One region of the Mediterraneibacter sp. 210702-DFI.5.30 genome, then DNA from elsewhere that is predicted to be linked to it. Evidence: predicted binding sites of a transcription regulator. Region 1 holds the regulator's gene; the other holds the start of a gene.

Region 1 (8,272 bases):
GATTTCTTTTTCAACCATTTCTTCATACTCATCAGGAAAAACACAGCCAAGAATCAAGATTGGTTTCTTGATTCCATGTGCTCTTAAAGTTCTTGCTTCTCCCATGCATGCTACAGCGTAACCCCAGATATAAGGCGTTTCCTCAAACATTTCCGCAAGAGGAACTGCTCCGTGTCCGTATGCATCCGTCTTGATAACAGCTATTAAACGTCCCTCCTGACCAATGCGATTTTTCATCTGTTCCATATTATATGCAATTGCGTCCAGATTGATCCGGGCACATACTCTGTTATACTGTTTCATAATTTATCTGCACTCCTTTGCATTCTTCATTGCATCGGCCATGCCCTGAATTAGGTCTCTGGCTAATACGCTGTAACTTCCTTTGCTCTTTTTCGCTTCATCTCCACCACAGGCATGTAGGAAAACTCCCACAGTAGTGGCTTCAAATGGTGCCATATGCTGTGCAAGAAGTCCTGCAATCGTTCCGGCGAGAACGTCTCCGGAACCACCTTTTGCCATAGAGTTATTACCAGCGAGATTTACAAATCTCTGCCGATTTGTCTGTGCGACAACAGTACGACTGTCTTTTAACACACAGATTATGGATGATTTTGTATCCGGTCCGGATTGTTTTATGATCTGATCAAGTGCCTGGAAGCGATCTTCCATGATCGTATCAATACTCCATCCGGTCAGCCTTGACATTTCTTTCATATGTGGAGTTAAAATCACAGGTGCACAACATTGATTTAATAACTCTATATTCCTGCTCAGTAAATTAAGTCCATCGGCATCTATGACACATGGACAAGATACATTTTTCAATACATTTTTCAATATCTTTTCGGAAATCTGTCCCATTCCAAGTCCACAGCCAATACAAACCACATCAGCCCAGTCAAGAAGATGAGACAGTTGACTGTCATCATAAGAATCATAGCAGGATATGATTGCCTCCGGAAGAAGTTCCTGCAGTGCCAGACGGTTTTCACTTGCTGTATAAATCTGTACTAGACCGGCACCAACTGTATAGGCAGCACAGGCAGAAAGAAATGCAGCACCAGCCATCCCGGGACTTCCGGTGATCATAAGAACTTTTCCATAACTTCCCTTGTGCGAATTCATCATTCTCGAAGGAAGAAGTTTTTCAAGATCATTTTTGTCAAAGGTATAACAAACATCCAGGCGATTCGAAAAATATTTCGGATCAATTCCAATCGCAACCGGAATGCTCTCTCCTGCATACGACTTGCCAGGGAAAAGCTCACAGCCTAATTTTACACATGCCATACATACTGTAAGGTCGGCTCGAAATGCTGTCCCAAGAATCTTTCCTGTTGCAGCACAGATTCCGGATGGAATATCAACAGCAACTTTTTCTGCATCCTGAAGATTCATCCAGTCAATCACATCTTTATAATGTTCTGTGATTTCACGGCAGAGTCCAACACCAAATACAGCATCAATTATTACAGTATATTCTTCATCCGGGAATTCTGTGAATACAGAAATCCCCATATTTTCTACAATCTGTTTCTGACATCGACATTCTTCACTTAAAGAAGCTTCTTTCCCTGCAAATAGTACATCTGCATGCTTTCCCTGTTCGGTTAAGAGCCTTGCTACTGCAAATCCGTCGCCACCATTGTTGCCGCTTCCACAAACAATCAGACTTTTTTCTGTGGAAATATTTTTCTTATGCATTGTCTCGACAATCTGAAGTGCTGCACGTTCCATAAGTACAAGGGATGGAATCCCAATTTCATGAATTGTGTGTGCATCAGCTTCACTCATCTGCTTCCCATTTGGAAGATATCTCATGCTTATCGCCTGACCTTTCTAACATTATTAATTCCTTTTAACATGAACAGATGCTGCGAAACCTCCTTTTGTCAGTTGGTCCCACAGCATCCTTGCAGCTTTGCTAGATTCTATTCTTTATCCTGCTGACAAAGGTTGTAAGATAACTTCATCAGTGTGTCAGATAAATGTACGTTCTCAACGACCACATCCTTTGGAAGGGAAAGGTCTGTATGTGCAAAATTCCAAATTCCCTTCACACCGTTATCTACCAGAATATCAGCCACTTCAATTGCTTTTGATTTTGGAAGTGTCAGTGCAGCAATTTCAATGTCATTATTCTTAAGAAAATCTTCCAGTTCATCAACCATACGCACAGGAATCCCCCTGATCGTTACGCCTTCCAGTCGAGGATTCACATCGAAAAGACTTTTCAGAATAAATCCGCTTCTTTCGAAGGAAGCATAGTTTGCCAGTGCCTGTCCTAAATTACCGGCACCAATGATAATAAAATTATGACATCTATCCAATCCTAAGATCTTTCCAATCTCTGTATAAAGATATTTCACATTGTATCCGTACCCCTGCTGGCCGAATCCACCGAAATTATTCAGATCCTGACGTATCTGTGAAGCCGTTACATGCATCTTCTTACTCAAGTCACTGGATGAAATTCTCTCTACGCCAGCCTCCAGCAGATCTCCCAGATATCTGTAGTACCTCGGAAGTCTGGAAATGACTGCGCGTGATATCTTTCTTTGTTCCAATTTTTAGCCCTCCACTCTTAAACTACTCTTTATTATATAAAAGAGTTAAAGTTCTGTCAAACTTTTGTTTTGCAAAAACCTTTAAAATCCATATATTTTCCTTGTATTTTCGACATTTTTCTATATAATGATAATGTTAGAAGTCAAAAAACGAGGTGAAAATATATGATACTCGCATGTCACAATATAGAAAAAGCGTTTGGGGAACGCGAAATTGTACGAGACGGCTCCTTTCATATTGAAGATCGTGAGAAAGCTGCTCTTGTCGGTGTGAACGGCGCCGGGAAATCAACAATCCTTAAGATGATCATCGGAGAAGAACCTCTTGATGGTGGAGATGTTATTCTCGCGAAAGGAAAGACACTCGGTTATCTTGCGCAGCGTCAGGATTTAAAATCCGGAAATACCATTTATGAGGAAGTAAAAAGTGCAAAGGCGGATATTTTTGCAATGGAAGCTCAGATTCGTTCCATTGAACATGAACTGAAGCATCTGGAGGGTGAGGAATTGCAGAGCCGCCTGGAGACCTACAATCGTCTACAGTCTGAATTTGATGCAAGAAACGGTTATGCCTGTGAAAGTGAGATTACAGGTGTATTAAAGGGACTTGGGTTTACGGAAGACGATTTTAATAAACAGACAGATACACTTTCAGGAGGTCAGAAGACCCGTGTTTCTCTCGGAAAATTACTGCTTACAAGTCCGGATATCCTCCTGCTTGATGAGCCGACAAACCACCTGGATCTGAATTCCATTGCCTGGCTGGAAACATATCTGATCAATTATTCCGGAGCGGTATTTATCGTCTCCCATGACCGTTATTTCCTGAATCGTGTTGTCACAAAAGTTGTTGAGATTGACAATGCACAGGTTCGCATGTACCTTGGAAATTATAAAGATTATGCAATGAAAAAACAGCAGATCCGAGATGCACAGCTGAAAGAATACATGAATCAGCAGCGTGAGATCAAACATCAGCAGGCTGTTATTGATAAATTAAAGTCTTTCAATCGTGAAAAATCAATCAAACGTGCAGAGAGTCGTGAGAAAATGCTTGACAGGATTACGCCATTGGACAAACCGGTTGACAGTACGAAAGAAATGCATTTTACGCTGGAACCATCGCAGATCAGCGGAAATGATGTTCTTACAGTGGAACATCTCTCAAAGCAATTTGACAGTCAGGTTCTCTTCAGTGATATCAGTTTTGAAATCAAACGTGGCGAACATGTCGCTGTGATTGGTGATAACGGAACCGGAAAGACAACACTTTTAAAGATCATTAATCAGGTTATCGCAGCGGATCAGGGCGAATTCACACTTGGATCCAAAGTGACGATTGGTTATTACGACCAGGAACATCACGTACTTCATGATGATAAGACCATTTTTGATGAGATTTCTGATGACTATCCTGATCTTACCAATACACAGATCAGAAATACACTCGCTGCATTCCAGTTTACCGGAGATGAAGTGTTCAAAGAAATTCATACGTTAAGCGGTGGAGAAAAAGGCCGCGTATCACTTGCCAAACTTATGCTTTCGGAAGCAAATTTTCTAATCCTTGATGAGCCAACCAACCATCTGGATATTACTTCCAAAGAAATTCTGGAAGAAGCATTAAATAACTACAGCGGAACGATACTTTATGTATCCCATGACCGTTATTTTATCAATCAGACCGCCTCCCGGATCCTTGAACTGGTGAATCAGACATTTGTTAATTACATCGGAAACTACGATTATTATCTGGAGAAAAAAGAAGCACTGACACTTGCTTATGCTTCTGGAAATGAAACAAATGCAGAAAATGTATCCAATTCAGGCAATTCTGCTGCATCCACTCCTGCTTCGGATTCAAAATTAAGCTGGCAGGAACAGAAGGAACAGCAGGCACGTGAACGTAAACGGAAAAATGAGTTGAAGAAAACAGAGGAAGAAATTGCAAAACTTGAAGATCGCAACACAGAGATTGACGAGGAACTGACGAAAGAGGAAGTTTATTCGAACTCTATTGAGTGCCAGAAACTTTCAACAGAACGCGCTGCAAATGAAGCAAGATTAGAAGAATTGTATGAATTGTGGGAAGAATTAGCAGAATAATGAATCTGCATAACAGTAATCGCCTGACAGCTACTATTTATGGTAACTGTCAGGCGATTTGTTTTAAGATTACATTTTCAAATTTAGTCAAACTCGAATTGGGATCAAGGTTTGTTTCTATACTGTACCGGTGTGATATTATACAGTTTTTTAAATGTTCTGTTAAAATGCTCTACATTCTGATATCCCACAGATTCTGCAATACTTTCTACAGTTGCACTGCTGCTCTTAAGCATTGCTCTTGCCTTTTTCATACGGATTTCTTTCAGAATATCTCCGAATGTCATTCCTGATTTTTCTTTAATATATTTTGACAAATATGGTTTTGAAAGGAAGAACTTCTCAGCAAGATCGTCCAATGTAACTTCTTTATAATTTGCGTAAATATAATTTGTAATATCTAATAATCTTTCATCCTTGCATGTCTGGGATCTCTGTACGCTATCCAATTTATTCACTGCAACAACGAGTGCTTCAATAGATGCTTTGATAATATCGGCATCAACTCCGACACCCCAGTAACGCTTCTTGTTGGAAATAACACCGACATAAGCAACAGCTCTGGAAGAAGATCCTTTTGTCAAAGAATGCTCCTCGTAAAATGCAAGTTCAAATTCGATATCAAAATAATGCTTGATCGCATTGCTGACAGCATCCAGACGTCCGTTTCCAACACCTGTGATCTTGCGGTTGCTTCCATTGTGGTGAATCGTTGCTTCTGCGACAATTCCATCTTCTTGTTTAAAGTGGCATTCATCAACACTGAAAATTGGTTTCGCATTGATGTAATGGTCTTCAAAGATATGATATACATTGTCTGGTGTAAGTTCTTCGTGAGCCTTGTCGGAAACATCTTTTACAAGATATCCGACTTCTTCTCTCATCTTTTCCGGTAAGCTGATTCCAAAGCTCTGCTTCAGGATATAGTTTACGCCACCCTTTCCTGACTGGCTGTTAATACGAATTACATCGGAATCGTATCTTCTGCCAACATCCTGTGGATCGATCGGGAGATATGGAACAGTCCATGTCTGACAGTCATGCTCCTCTCTCCAGGTCATACCTTTCGCGATCGCATCCTGATGTGAACCGGAGAATGCTGTAAATACAAGATCTCCTGCATATGGCTGGCGCGGAGAAACTTTCATTCTTGTCACGCGTTCATAGATTTCACAAATGTCACTCATATTAGAGAAATCAAGTTCCGGATTCACACCCTGAGAAAACATATTCATTGCAAGTGTAATAATATCTACGTTACCTGTTCTTTCTCCGTTTCCGAACAATGTTCCTTCGATTTTATCAGCACCGGCAAGGATTCCAAGCTCAGCATCTGAAACTCCTGATCCTCTGTCATTGTGCGGATGCAGAGAAAGAATTACATTCTCTCTGTCGCGCAGATGCTTGTTAAAATACTCTACCTGACTTGCGAATACATGAGGCATAGCATTTTCCACTGTTGTAGGCAGGTTGATGATCGCTTTGTTATCAGCTGTTGGCTGCCAGATCTCAAGGACTGCGTTGCAGACTTCTAATGCATAGTCAACTTCTGTTCCCTGAAAACTTTCCGGACTGTACTGGAATGTAAAGTTTCCATCTGTTTCTTCTGCTAACTCTTTCAAAAGCTTTGCACCGTCAATTGCAATCTGTTTTACCTGCTCTTTATCTTTCTTAAATACCTGTTCTCTTTGTGCAACAGATGTTGAATTATATACATGGATAATAGCATGTGGAGCACCTTTGACAGCGTCAAATGTTTTTCTGATAATATGCTCTCTTGCCTGTGTCAGAACCTGGATCGTAACGTCATCCGGAATCATGTTCTGCTCGATCAATGTTCTTAAAAACTGATATTCCGTCTCAGACGCAGCCGGGAATCCAACTTCGATCATCTTGAATCCTACATCCACAAGCAACTGGAAGAATTCCAACTTTTCATCCAGACTCATCGGCTCGATCAGTGCCTGGTTACCATCTCTCAAGTCAACACTGCACCAGATTGGTGCTTTGTCAATTGAATCTTTCTTTACCCAGTCATAACATGGCTCAGGTGGCATAAAGTAAGTCTTTTCGTATTTCCTCCAGTTTTCCATAATGTGTACCTCTCTTATATTTAATCAATTTAGTTGTTGTTTTTTAACACTCGTTTATATTAGCACAGGAAAGTCTTAGATTGTAGTGACTATTTTAATCACCTCACTTGATCTTTCTTAATATTTTCTGCTTTTTGGTACGAATTTTGTATAGAAAACAGGTGGAAAATATATTCCACACATTTTTTGAAGGTTCTCTTTTCTGCATTCTGTGTTGTATAGACGGGATATTCACGGATCAATTTGTCATTTAACGTGCAGCGAATCCTGCCGACTTGCATTCCTTTCTTTACAGGAGCATCCAATTGATCAGGAATCTCATAGTCAACAGAAATCGTTTCATCTTCTTTCAATAGGAAAGAGAGCGGTCTCAGATTTGCAGTAAGAGGAATTTTGGTTCCGTTTTTACCGGGATAATCTATCGTATCTGAACGTGCCTTTATCCCATTATTTATAAATATCTGCCGGACAGGTAATTCAATTTCAAATGTCTTATATTGATAATGATCTAAAGCATAAGTCATAAGAGTTCTCATATCGGACCATTTATAACTCTTATTATTTGGCCATCCACAGGCAAGAAGTGCAACAATAAATGTCCGCTCATCTCTACGCAACGCACCGACATAACAATATCCGGCATCTGAAGTAAATCCTGTTTTTCCGGAAAGAGCGCCGTCCATCATATTTAAGAATGCATTATGATTATAACAGCTGAACGACCGTTTTCCTTCAACATCTTGAAACTGATAGGTTTCGGTACGCGTGATCGTAAGAAATTCTTCCTGTTTCTTAGAATTCATAATACAATAACGCATGATCCTTGCAAGATCTTCTGCTGTAGTGTGATGGATTCCATTTGAATCTGCTGCATCCAATCCATTCGGTGTGATAAAATAAGTAGAATAACAGCCGATCGTCCGCGCTTTTTGGTTCATCAGATCTGCGAATTTCTCTACACTTCCGGCAACAGCTTCTGCAATTGCAACCCCAGAGTCATTATGTGACTCCAGCATTAAGGAATAAAGAAGATCTTTTAAATAGAACCGTTCTCCTGCAACCATTCCAAGATGTACCTTTGGCTGCGTAGCAGCCTGATCGCTTACTGTAACAATCTGATTTTCTGAATCAATTATGCCGCTCTCTAATGCAAGAATACAAGTCATAATCTTTGTTGTACTTGCCATTGCCCGTTCTTCCTGTCCATTTTTGGAAAATAAAATACGCCCACTGTCTGCATCCATTAAGACGGTAGACAGGGCGTATAATTGTTTTAGCTCATCTGGAACTACCTGACGTTCGTTAGAACTGACATTTATCTTCCAGTTTTGTCCTGCATGATCAAATGTAGTTCCAAAAACATGAACCGGAAAAGAAATTCCAATGATCATGCTGACAATCAGTATGCGAACAAAGAATAAATAGATTCTGAAATACCACTTTTTAAATTCTATCATCAATTGATTTCCTGTTTATATTGGAAGCTCCATTCTTCTTTTAATT
Region 2 (8,272 bases), on a different contig from region 1:
TTTTCTTCGGGATTTAATTACTGTAACTTCCATAAAATGTACCTTTATAATAAATTTTTATATATTCTTTTGCATCTGATTGCGTACCTTATCAATCAACGTAACATCCGGCGGTTCTGTAAATGTCAGATAACTTGTCGTTAATATCTTTCCCGGTATACCTTTATCACGCAATTCAGCTAGTACTTGCTTTAACGGTACCAGTCCATCTTCGGTAATAAATGCCACGCTAATATAAAAAGCATCACAATGGCGAAGCTCTCGCTCAATTGCAACAGATACTTTTGTAATCATTTATAATTTCTACAATATCATTTAACGTACTAACTCAAATTATATCATACATACGTTTATCTGTGGAAATAAAGTGCATGGATTAGAATGGGTAGATTATTTAATTGTGAAATAATTTCCAAAATATATTCGTTTCTTTTTATTGACTTTTTGCTACTATGGGGGTACAATCGTAGCTAAGAAATGGGTTTTTTACTGAGTAATGTCTTCGGACTGGAAAAGGGTGCTCGTTTCTTTTTTTATGTTCATTATATCATACAGATACATTTTACCATCTTTTGCATGTCGAATAACCATTATTACATTAAAAACATTATATCTTTCAATTTCCCCAACTTCATTAAACACTGGCAAAGCAAATCTTGACTCATAACGATACCAACCATACATTGCATCTATAGTATGTTTTTCTTTATAATTTTCAGTAAATTTCTTTCCGGCTGCAATTTCAATCAATTCTGGTAATCCCTGTGCGGCATTAGCTTTTGCCTTCGCATTTGCTCCTTTTAAAATATGTGTATAATTTGAATGAGTATACTCATCCGGTAAATCTGTTCCAATATAAACTGCATCTATGCTATGTTGTCAATCAACTACCGTCTCACCTCTCATCATATTTTCGCCCATATGTTTTTATGAAATAGAAAAGACAGGCCCGAACTCCTTGTAAATCAAGGTTTTTCGTCCTGTCATTAATATAACATGTGCTCCTGTAACTGATATCAGCAAAGCACGTTTCCTCCGTTCTGTTATCTTACCGATTATCAATTTTCTCCGGAAACATATCATGATTACTCATACGATTCCAGGCAACCTGCTCCCAGTTGGTACCTGGCTTTCCATAATTACAATACGGATCGATGGACAAACCTCCACGTGGAAGGAATTTTCCCCAGACTTCTATATATTTTGGTTCAAGAAGCTTGACAAGATCTTTCATAATTATATTGATCACATCTTCATGAAAATCTCCATGATTTCGGAATGAGAACAAATACAATTTCAAGGATTTACTCTCCACAAGACGTTCGTCCGGAACATAGGAAATCGTGATCGTTGCAAAATCTGGCTGTCCGGTGATTGGGCACAGACTTGTGAATTCCGGGCAATTGAACTTGACGAAGTAATCGTTTTCAGGATGTTTATTCTGAAATGCCTCCAATACAGACGGATCATAATCCATACGGTATTCTGTTTGCTGATTTCCCAATAATGTTAAATTTTCTTTTTCTCTCATTGCTTCCTCCTCTATCTCAACGCAGGGTCTTCTACGTGATTCGCCTGAAATGCTGCTGCGCGATCAATGCATGTTCCGCATTTTCCACAAGGCTTCTCTCCCCCTTCGTAACAGGACCATGTCAACTCATACGGAACTCCCAGTTCTAATCCAATCCGTACTACTTCGGCTTTGGATACATTTACAAAAGGAGCCTCTATTTTCAGCTGATGTCCGGAGCCTTCCCAGATTGCTTCATTCATCGCCTGATTGAATACCGGTGAGCAATCCGGATAAGCAAAACCGGCAGAATCATCTGCATGAGCTCCATAATAAATCACTCCACATTCCTTACTCAGTGCGATACTTGCTGCCGAAGAAAGAAATAACCCATTTCGGAACGGTACATATGTGCTTACAGGCTTATCGCCATTTGTTTTTGAAATCTGCTCTGCGTAACTCTCCTCCGGAATTTCTTCCGTGGACTGTTGAAGCAGTGAACAATTGCTATATTGAAATATCTTGCTTAAATCCAGGAACAGATGCTCCACGCCATAATATTCGGCAACTGCTATTGCAGCCCTGATTTCTTTATCGTGCTTCTGTCCATAGGAAACCGAGAGTGCAATCACCTGCTCTTTCCCGTACTTTTTGATTGCCAGTCCTAATGCCGTTGTTGAATCAATTCCTCCACTAAAGAGAACTAATGCTTTCATCTCTATCACCTCACTACTTATTTATACGCCCCGTTCATTTGGATCCCAGATTACTTTATGCATCTGAATCTGCAGACGCACACCATTCAACCGATGTTTCAGCATAAATTCTACAATCTGCACTGGTTCTATGGATCCAAAAACAGGACTAAGATACACATGACACCTGTTTGTCAGATTATAAATCTGAATCACGTCCAGTGCTTTTAACAGATCTTTCTGGCTGCCACATACAAACTTTACAGTATCATCCTTTCCAAGCAGTTCCATGTTCTCTGGTATCATATATTCTTCGCACCCACTTGACGGTAACTTATAATCCATTGTAAATACCGGTCGTTCTTCACAAAATGCAGATAAATCAACTGCGCCATTTGTCTCAATTTCGACCTGTAAACCGGCTTGTAAAAGAAGGTGGATCAATTCTCTGATGTCTTTTTGCAGTAACGGTTCTCCACCTGTAAGTGTCACATTGTGAATTCCGGTTCCTAAAACATAATTTAAAATCTCTTCCGGGGTTTCCTCTTCATATGGGCAATCCGGTTCATTGGCCCACATAGTATCACAATAGCTACAACGCAGGTTGCACCCTTTGAAACGAACAAAGACTGCCAATTCTCCCGCCCGTGTGCCTTCCCCATTAATACTGGTGAATTTTTCTACTACTTTCATCTACTCTTCCTCATAAACCGCACAATTATTCGGTGTCTCATATACTTCCACACAATGAACCTCATATCCCAATTCCGTTAATTCCTTGTAGAAATAATATGCGAAATTCTCTGCCGTAGGACGAAAAGAAACTTTCTCCAGATGAAAGTCCTCATTCTGAAGTGCAGCTACTGTTTCTGCTTTCAGTGATCCTGTCTCGTAAATCAGACTATGATCAAAGGAATCGCAAAGTTTTTTCAGATCCTTTTTCAGATTACCAAAGTCCACTACCATTCCTCGTGTCTGTCCTTCTTGCTCCAGCTCCTGACTTTTGATTTTTGCAACAACATTCCAACGATGTCCGTGGATATTTCTGCATTTTCCTTCGTATTTCCATAAAAAATGCGCTGCGTCAAAACTGGCTTTTGTTTGCAAATAATACATATTTCAACTCTCCTGTATTTGAAATGTATGTACCTTTTAAGAGCTGTGTATCCTAAGCGGAGCGTTTTATATATATGGAAAATATTTCCTGAATATAAAAAGCTCTGCGTACTTCTTTGCACGCAGAGCCTAGAATCTTCTTAACTAGCCCTGGTTTTGTTTTTCGACAGGAAGGTACAAATGAACTGTCGGCTGTTTTTCACAGCATGAAAATTATACCACAGAAAATCAGTTTGTCAAATTGGTTTTTCTATTTTAACGAAATGGTGTCCTATTTCCTATATTCTATTCTCCCAGGAAATATCTTCCGTAAGCATCTGCTGCTTTAATTGCTGCGCATACAGTCTCAGGTGTCACCTCAAATGGCATGTTATGAAGTGTATCATTCTCTGCACAGGCTGCTGTCGCAACTGCCATAAGCTTCTCGTCTGTCACTTCTGTAATACCAAGTTCTTTTAATGTAACAGGAAGTCCCAGTTCAATGCACCAATCTATAATGTCTTCCAGTTCTTCTGCCGGAATGTCTTCCAGAACAAGCTGTGTGATTGTTCCAAATGCAACTTTCTCTCCATGATACATATGATGACACTCGTCCAAAACTGTGAATCCATTATGGATTGCATGTGCTCCTGCAAGACCGCCACTCTCAAATCCGATTCCACTAAGCAATGTATTAGCTTCAATTACCTTCTCAACAGCTTTTGTGCAGGCTCCTGCTTCCAGAGCAAGTTTTGCCTTCACACCTTCATTCATCAATGTATCAAAGCACAGTTTTGCGAGTGACATCGCTGCCATAGTAACATTTCCACCAGCACAAGTTGTTGCTTCGCTAGCCTGACAGGCTCTTGCTTCAAAATAAGTTGCAAGTGCATCACCCATTCCGGAAACTGTCAGTCTGACTGGTGATTTTGCAATGATTTCTGTGTCCATCAGAACCATGTTTGGATTAGCTGGGAGGAATAAGTATTCTTCGAATACGCCTTCATCAGTATAAATAACAGAAAGTGCACTGCATGGCGCATCTGTAGATGCAATTGTCGGACAGATCAGTACCGGCACTTCTTTGTAATAAGCAACTGCTTTCGCAGTATCAAGGATCTTTCCTCCGCCAATACCAATAACAACATCACAGCCCTTTTCATTCATAACGGCTACCAAACGATTAATTTCTGTCTTGCTACATTCTCTGTTGAAATACTCATACACTGGTTCAATATCATATCCTTCAAATCCAACTTTGAGAACGTCTTCAATACGTTTATACCCCGACTCTGTGATCAGTACAAGTGCTTTTTTACCATACTTCTGAGCATATTCACCCAGCTTTTTCATCTCACCTGCACCTTGAACATATTTGCTTGGACTACATAAAATATTTGCCATTTTTGTCTGCCTCCTAAACTCCTTATTTGTATGTTATTAAATTAACAATCTAAAGATATTGTAGTCCTTCTCAGCAAAAGTGTCAATAAAATCCAATTGAATTTTCTGTAAGAAATCGGCTATATAATCACTACTCACAGCTGTCTGTATCAAACAACCCTTTTATTCATCTCAACGTGCAAACACCCCTGCTAAAAATCCCCTCTTCTTCACCTGCTGGACTTCTGCCCCACTTCTCATAATCAGCGCAAACATTCCCATATTGCGAAGATCCTGCCGCAGGTTCACTGCCTGTTCTTCTGCCAAACCATCTTTTACTAAGAATGGCGTATCATTCAGGCTCACATTCTTCGGGAAATCATATTTTCTCGCGATGCTTACAAACTCTGACCTCTTTCCGATGTAATCAACCATACTTCCAAGCGCGATCACCTGTTTTGAAGGATACACCGATGGATCTACTTCATACACTTCTTTTTCATCACCGACTGGTTCAAACTTATATTTTGCTGTATAGAAATCCAGTGCCTCCTCAATATAAGAACACGCCTCTCCGTCAAGCTCTTCATACAAAACACACGGTAAACTCGCTACAATTCTTCTTGTTTCTGTTTTTTCCATTCCTGTTAAAATCTGCAGAAATTTAGCAACTTCCAATTCTTTTCCGTTACAATCAATTAATGTTACTTTATAAAATAGTTCTTTGTTTATCATAGCCTTGCTCCATTTTCATTTTTTATAACAAAAATTTTATTTTATTATAACTGAAACAGGGTGATACTGTCTACAGATTTTCTGTTTACAGCACCACCCTGTATTTTACTTATTTTCTCACTGAATAAAATTTAAAAATTCTCAGATTTCATTTCCAGCCTGATATCCGCTGCGGATTGCTGCTGAGATATCTGCTGTTCTCTCACCGCTACAGTCTCCAACATATACAAATGGAACTGTCAGCTTACTGTCGTCGAAGAGATTCTTCTTAGACCCAAGTGCATTCACAATTGTATCAGCTTCAATTGTAACCTCTGACTCGTCTTTTGTATTCACAGCATGAATCACATTATTCTCGATGGAATTCACTCTTGTATTCACATACTCTTTTACATCGTGTTCTTCAAAGTCTTTTTTGATCAGTGGCATTACTGTCTCGGATTCTCCTGTTGCAATCTGATCCAGCATCTCGACAATGCTTACTTTGAGACCTTTCTGTGCAAGGAATTCTGCTGTTTCAGTTCCAACTAATCCTCCGCCAAGTACTGCACATGCTCCACTCACTTCGCATCCTGCAAGAACATCCCAGGCAGAAACAACATTGCTGTCTGTAACAGACATTGGAAGATCCATGTTATGCGCACCGATGGCAAGAATTACATGATCAAACTTATTCAGCTCTTCACAATCTGCTTCTGTATTTAATTTCACATCTACAGAAAGTTCTGGTAGAATCTTCTCATAATATTCAATAGATCTTAAAATCTCGCTCTTTCTTGGCGGAACTGCTGCCAAATGAATCTGTCCACCAATCTTATCTGATTTCTCAAATACGGTTACTTCATGTCCACGTTTTGCTGCAACTCTTGCTGCCTCAAGTCCGGCGATTCCTGCACCTACAACTGCAACCTTTTTCTTCTCGTCTGCAGGTTTGATAAATATAGTTCCTTCGTTTCCGTTCTCTGCATTTAATACGCAGGAAATGTATTTACGTCCCTGAATTGCATCTACGCATCCTTTATTACAGTTCAAGCATTCTCTGATGCACTCTCCGGATATAGCTTTATTGGCAATATCTGCATCTGCAAGCATGGAACGTCCATAAGCTACGATATCGGCATCTCCGTCTTCGAGGATCTTCTCTCCTGCTTCTAAGCTGACAACACGACCAACTGTTGCAACCGGAACTGATACCAGTTTTTTCACTTCTCTGGCTACCGGAAGTGTCCAGTTATACGGAACATCTCCCATCGGCGGGATTGTATCTCCCATGTTTCCTGTATGGTTCGCCTGAGCAACCTGAATCATATCGATTCCAGCCTCATCAAGCATCTTTGCAAACCGGATTCCTTCTTCTGCCTCAAGTCCGCCTTTTCCACGAAGTGATCCATCAGGATTTACTGTAATGATTGGCAGTTTATACTCAATCATAAGATCCGGTGCAGCTTCTTTGATTGCTGCTACTACTTCGAGTGCATATCTTGTACGGTTCTCAAGACTTCCTCCATACTGATCTTCTCTATGGTTCAGAATTTTTGAACAAAGGGAACCAAGAAGACGATCTCCATGTACTTCAATCGCATCGATTCCTGCTTTCTGCGCCTTTGCTGCACATGCAGCGATACTGTTTTTAATATCTTCTAACTGCTCAACCGTTGCCTCTGTTACAAAATGCTGCATATCATGATGAAGTTTTGCATAAGCGCCTTTCGTAAGTCTGTCGCATTCTTCCATCTGTTTCTTTGCTTCTTCTGCGTTTCCCTCTGCCTGTGCTTTTGCCGCAGCCTGTCTTGCAATACCTGCCTCCATGATCATGCGTCCAACTCCAGGAACATCATACTCCGGATGGAATAACTGAAGTGCAAGCTTACAATCATACTTATGTAATGTATCTGCCAGATTTTTATATACTGGAATCTGACTGTCATCATAAAGCTTTGGTGTCGGTGAAGCTGTTCTTACAGGAGCTACATCTCCGATAACAACATATGCTGCTCCACCTTTCGCAAGTCTTTCATAGAAATTCAGACTTCTCTCCCCAATCGATCCGTCTCTTTCTTCATAACCTGTTGTGAGCGGTGGAAACATGATTCTGTTTTTAAAAGTAAGATCTCCAACTTTAATTGGTTCTGATAATTTATTCCCCATCTTTTTTCTCCGTTCTGCTTTATTTTTAATGTCTTTCAAATTAACATACTTGAGACTTCATGCATAATTTTTGTCAGCATTTGCTGACATCTCTTTTAGCAATTATAATTCTTCTGCCAGTTTATGTCCTGCAGCAATTGCATCTTTCAGAGTTCCGACTTTATCACAGTCTCCGATAAAATGAACTCTCTCTTCTGTAGTCTCTACCTTGTTCGGTGCATAACCGACTGCAAAGATCAGTGTATCCGCATCTGTGATATGATATTCCTGTCCGTCTTTCTCATAAGTGATCGTAGTCTCATCAACCTTCGTCACCTGACTGTTCAGTTCAATCTTCACACCTTTTCTCTTGAGTCTCATTGTCAGCTGACTCTTAGCTGCTCCGCCTTCACCCGGCATCAGTGATGGCGTCATCTCGATCACTGTAATGTCACGGTTTGCAGGGAACATGTCATCAATCAGTGGTGCAAGATAATCTGCTGTCTCACATCCGACCGATCCGCCTCCAAGAATAACAATCTTTCTTCCCGGATATTTTCTTCCTGCAAGTACATCATCTGCTGTCATTGTCTGCTTAAATACTTTGAATGGAGGGATTTCCTTCGGAACTGCTCCTGTAGAACAGACAACCTCATAATCCTTAAATTCTCCCGCAAGCATTTCCGGTGTTACTTCGCAGTTCATACGAACTTCAATTCCTTCGTTT

What was found. Region 1 encodes Rex, which represses fermentation and respiration genes when NADH is low (regulators of the CRP and FNR family bind a similar motif). Its sites were predicted from a motif close to ATTGTTAANTANTTAACAAT; they were not measured.
Region 2: LI126_RS03875 (glycerol dehydrogenase) is a predicted target of Rex. The motif match lies at 4,734-4,753, and genes of this name have one in related genera.

The regions. Positions count from the first base shown of each region.
Region 1 is NZ_JAJCME010000006.1:192,289-200,560, forward strand. It holds gene alr (alanine racemase) at 1-303, opposite strand, end outside; gene LI126_RS08615 (NAD(P)H-hydrate dehydratase) at 307-1,824, opposite strand; gene LI126_RS08620 (redox-sensing transcriptional repressor Rex) at 1,935-2,570, opposite strand; gene abc-f (ribosomal protection-like ABC-F family protein) at 2,736-4,676, shown strand; gene LI126_RS08630 (2-isopropylmalate synthase) at 4,781-6,769, opposite strand; gene LI126_RS08635 (D-alanyl-D-alanine carboxypeptidase family protein) at 6,868-8,226, opposite strand.
Region 2 is NZ_JAJCME010000003.1:41,192-49,463, forward strand. It holds gene LI126_RS03840 (M48 family metallopeptidase) at 1-33, opposite strand, end outside; gene LI126_RS03845 (hypothetical protein) at 58-294, opposite strand; gene LI126_RS03850 (hypothetical protein) at 487-750, opposite strand; gene queF (preQ(1) synthase) at 1,049-1,531, opposite strand; gene queC (7-cyano-7-deazaguanine synthase QueC) at 1,543-2,226, opposite strand; gene queE (putative 7-carboxy-7-deazaguanine synthase QueE) at 2,248-2,898, opposite strand; gene queD (6-carboxytetrahydropterin synthase QueD) at 2,899-3,321, opposite strand; gene LI126_RS03875 (glycerol dehydrogenase) at 3,607-4,704, opposite strand; gene LI126_RS03880 (hypothetical protein) at 4,876-5,418, opposite strand; gene bilR (bilirubin reductase, long form) at 5,560-7,566, opposite strand; gene LI126_RS03890 (NAD(P)/FAD-dependent oxidoreductase) at 7,669-8,272, opposite strand, start outside.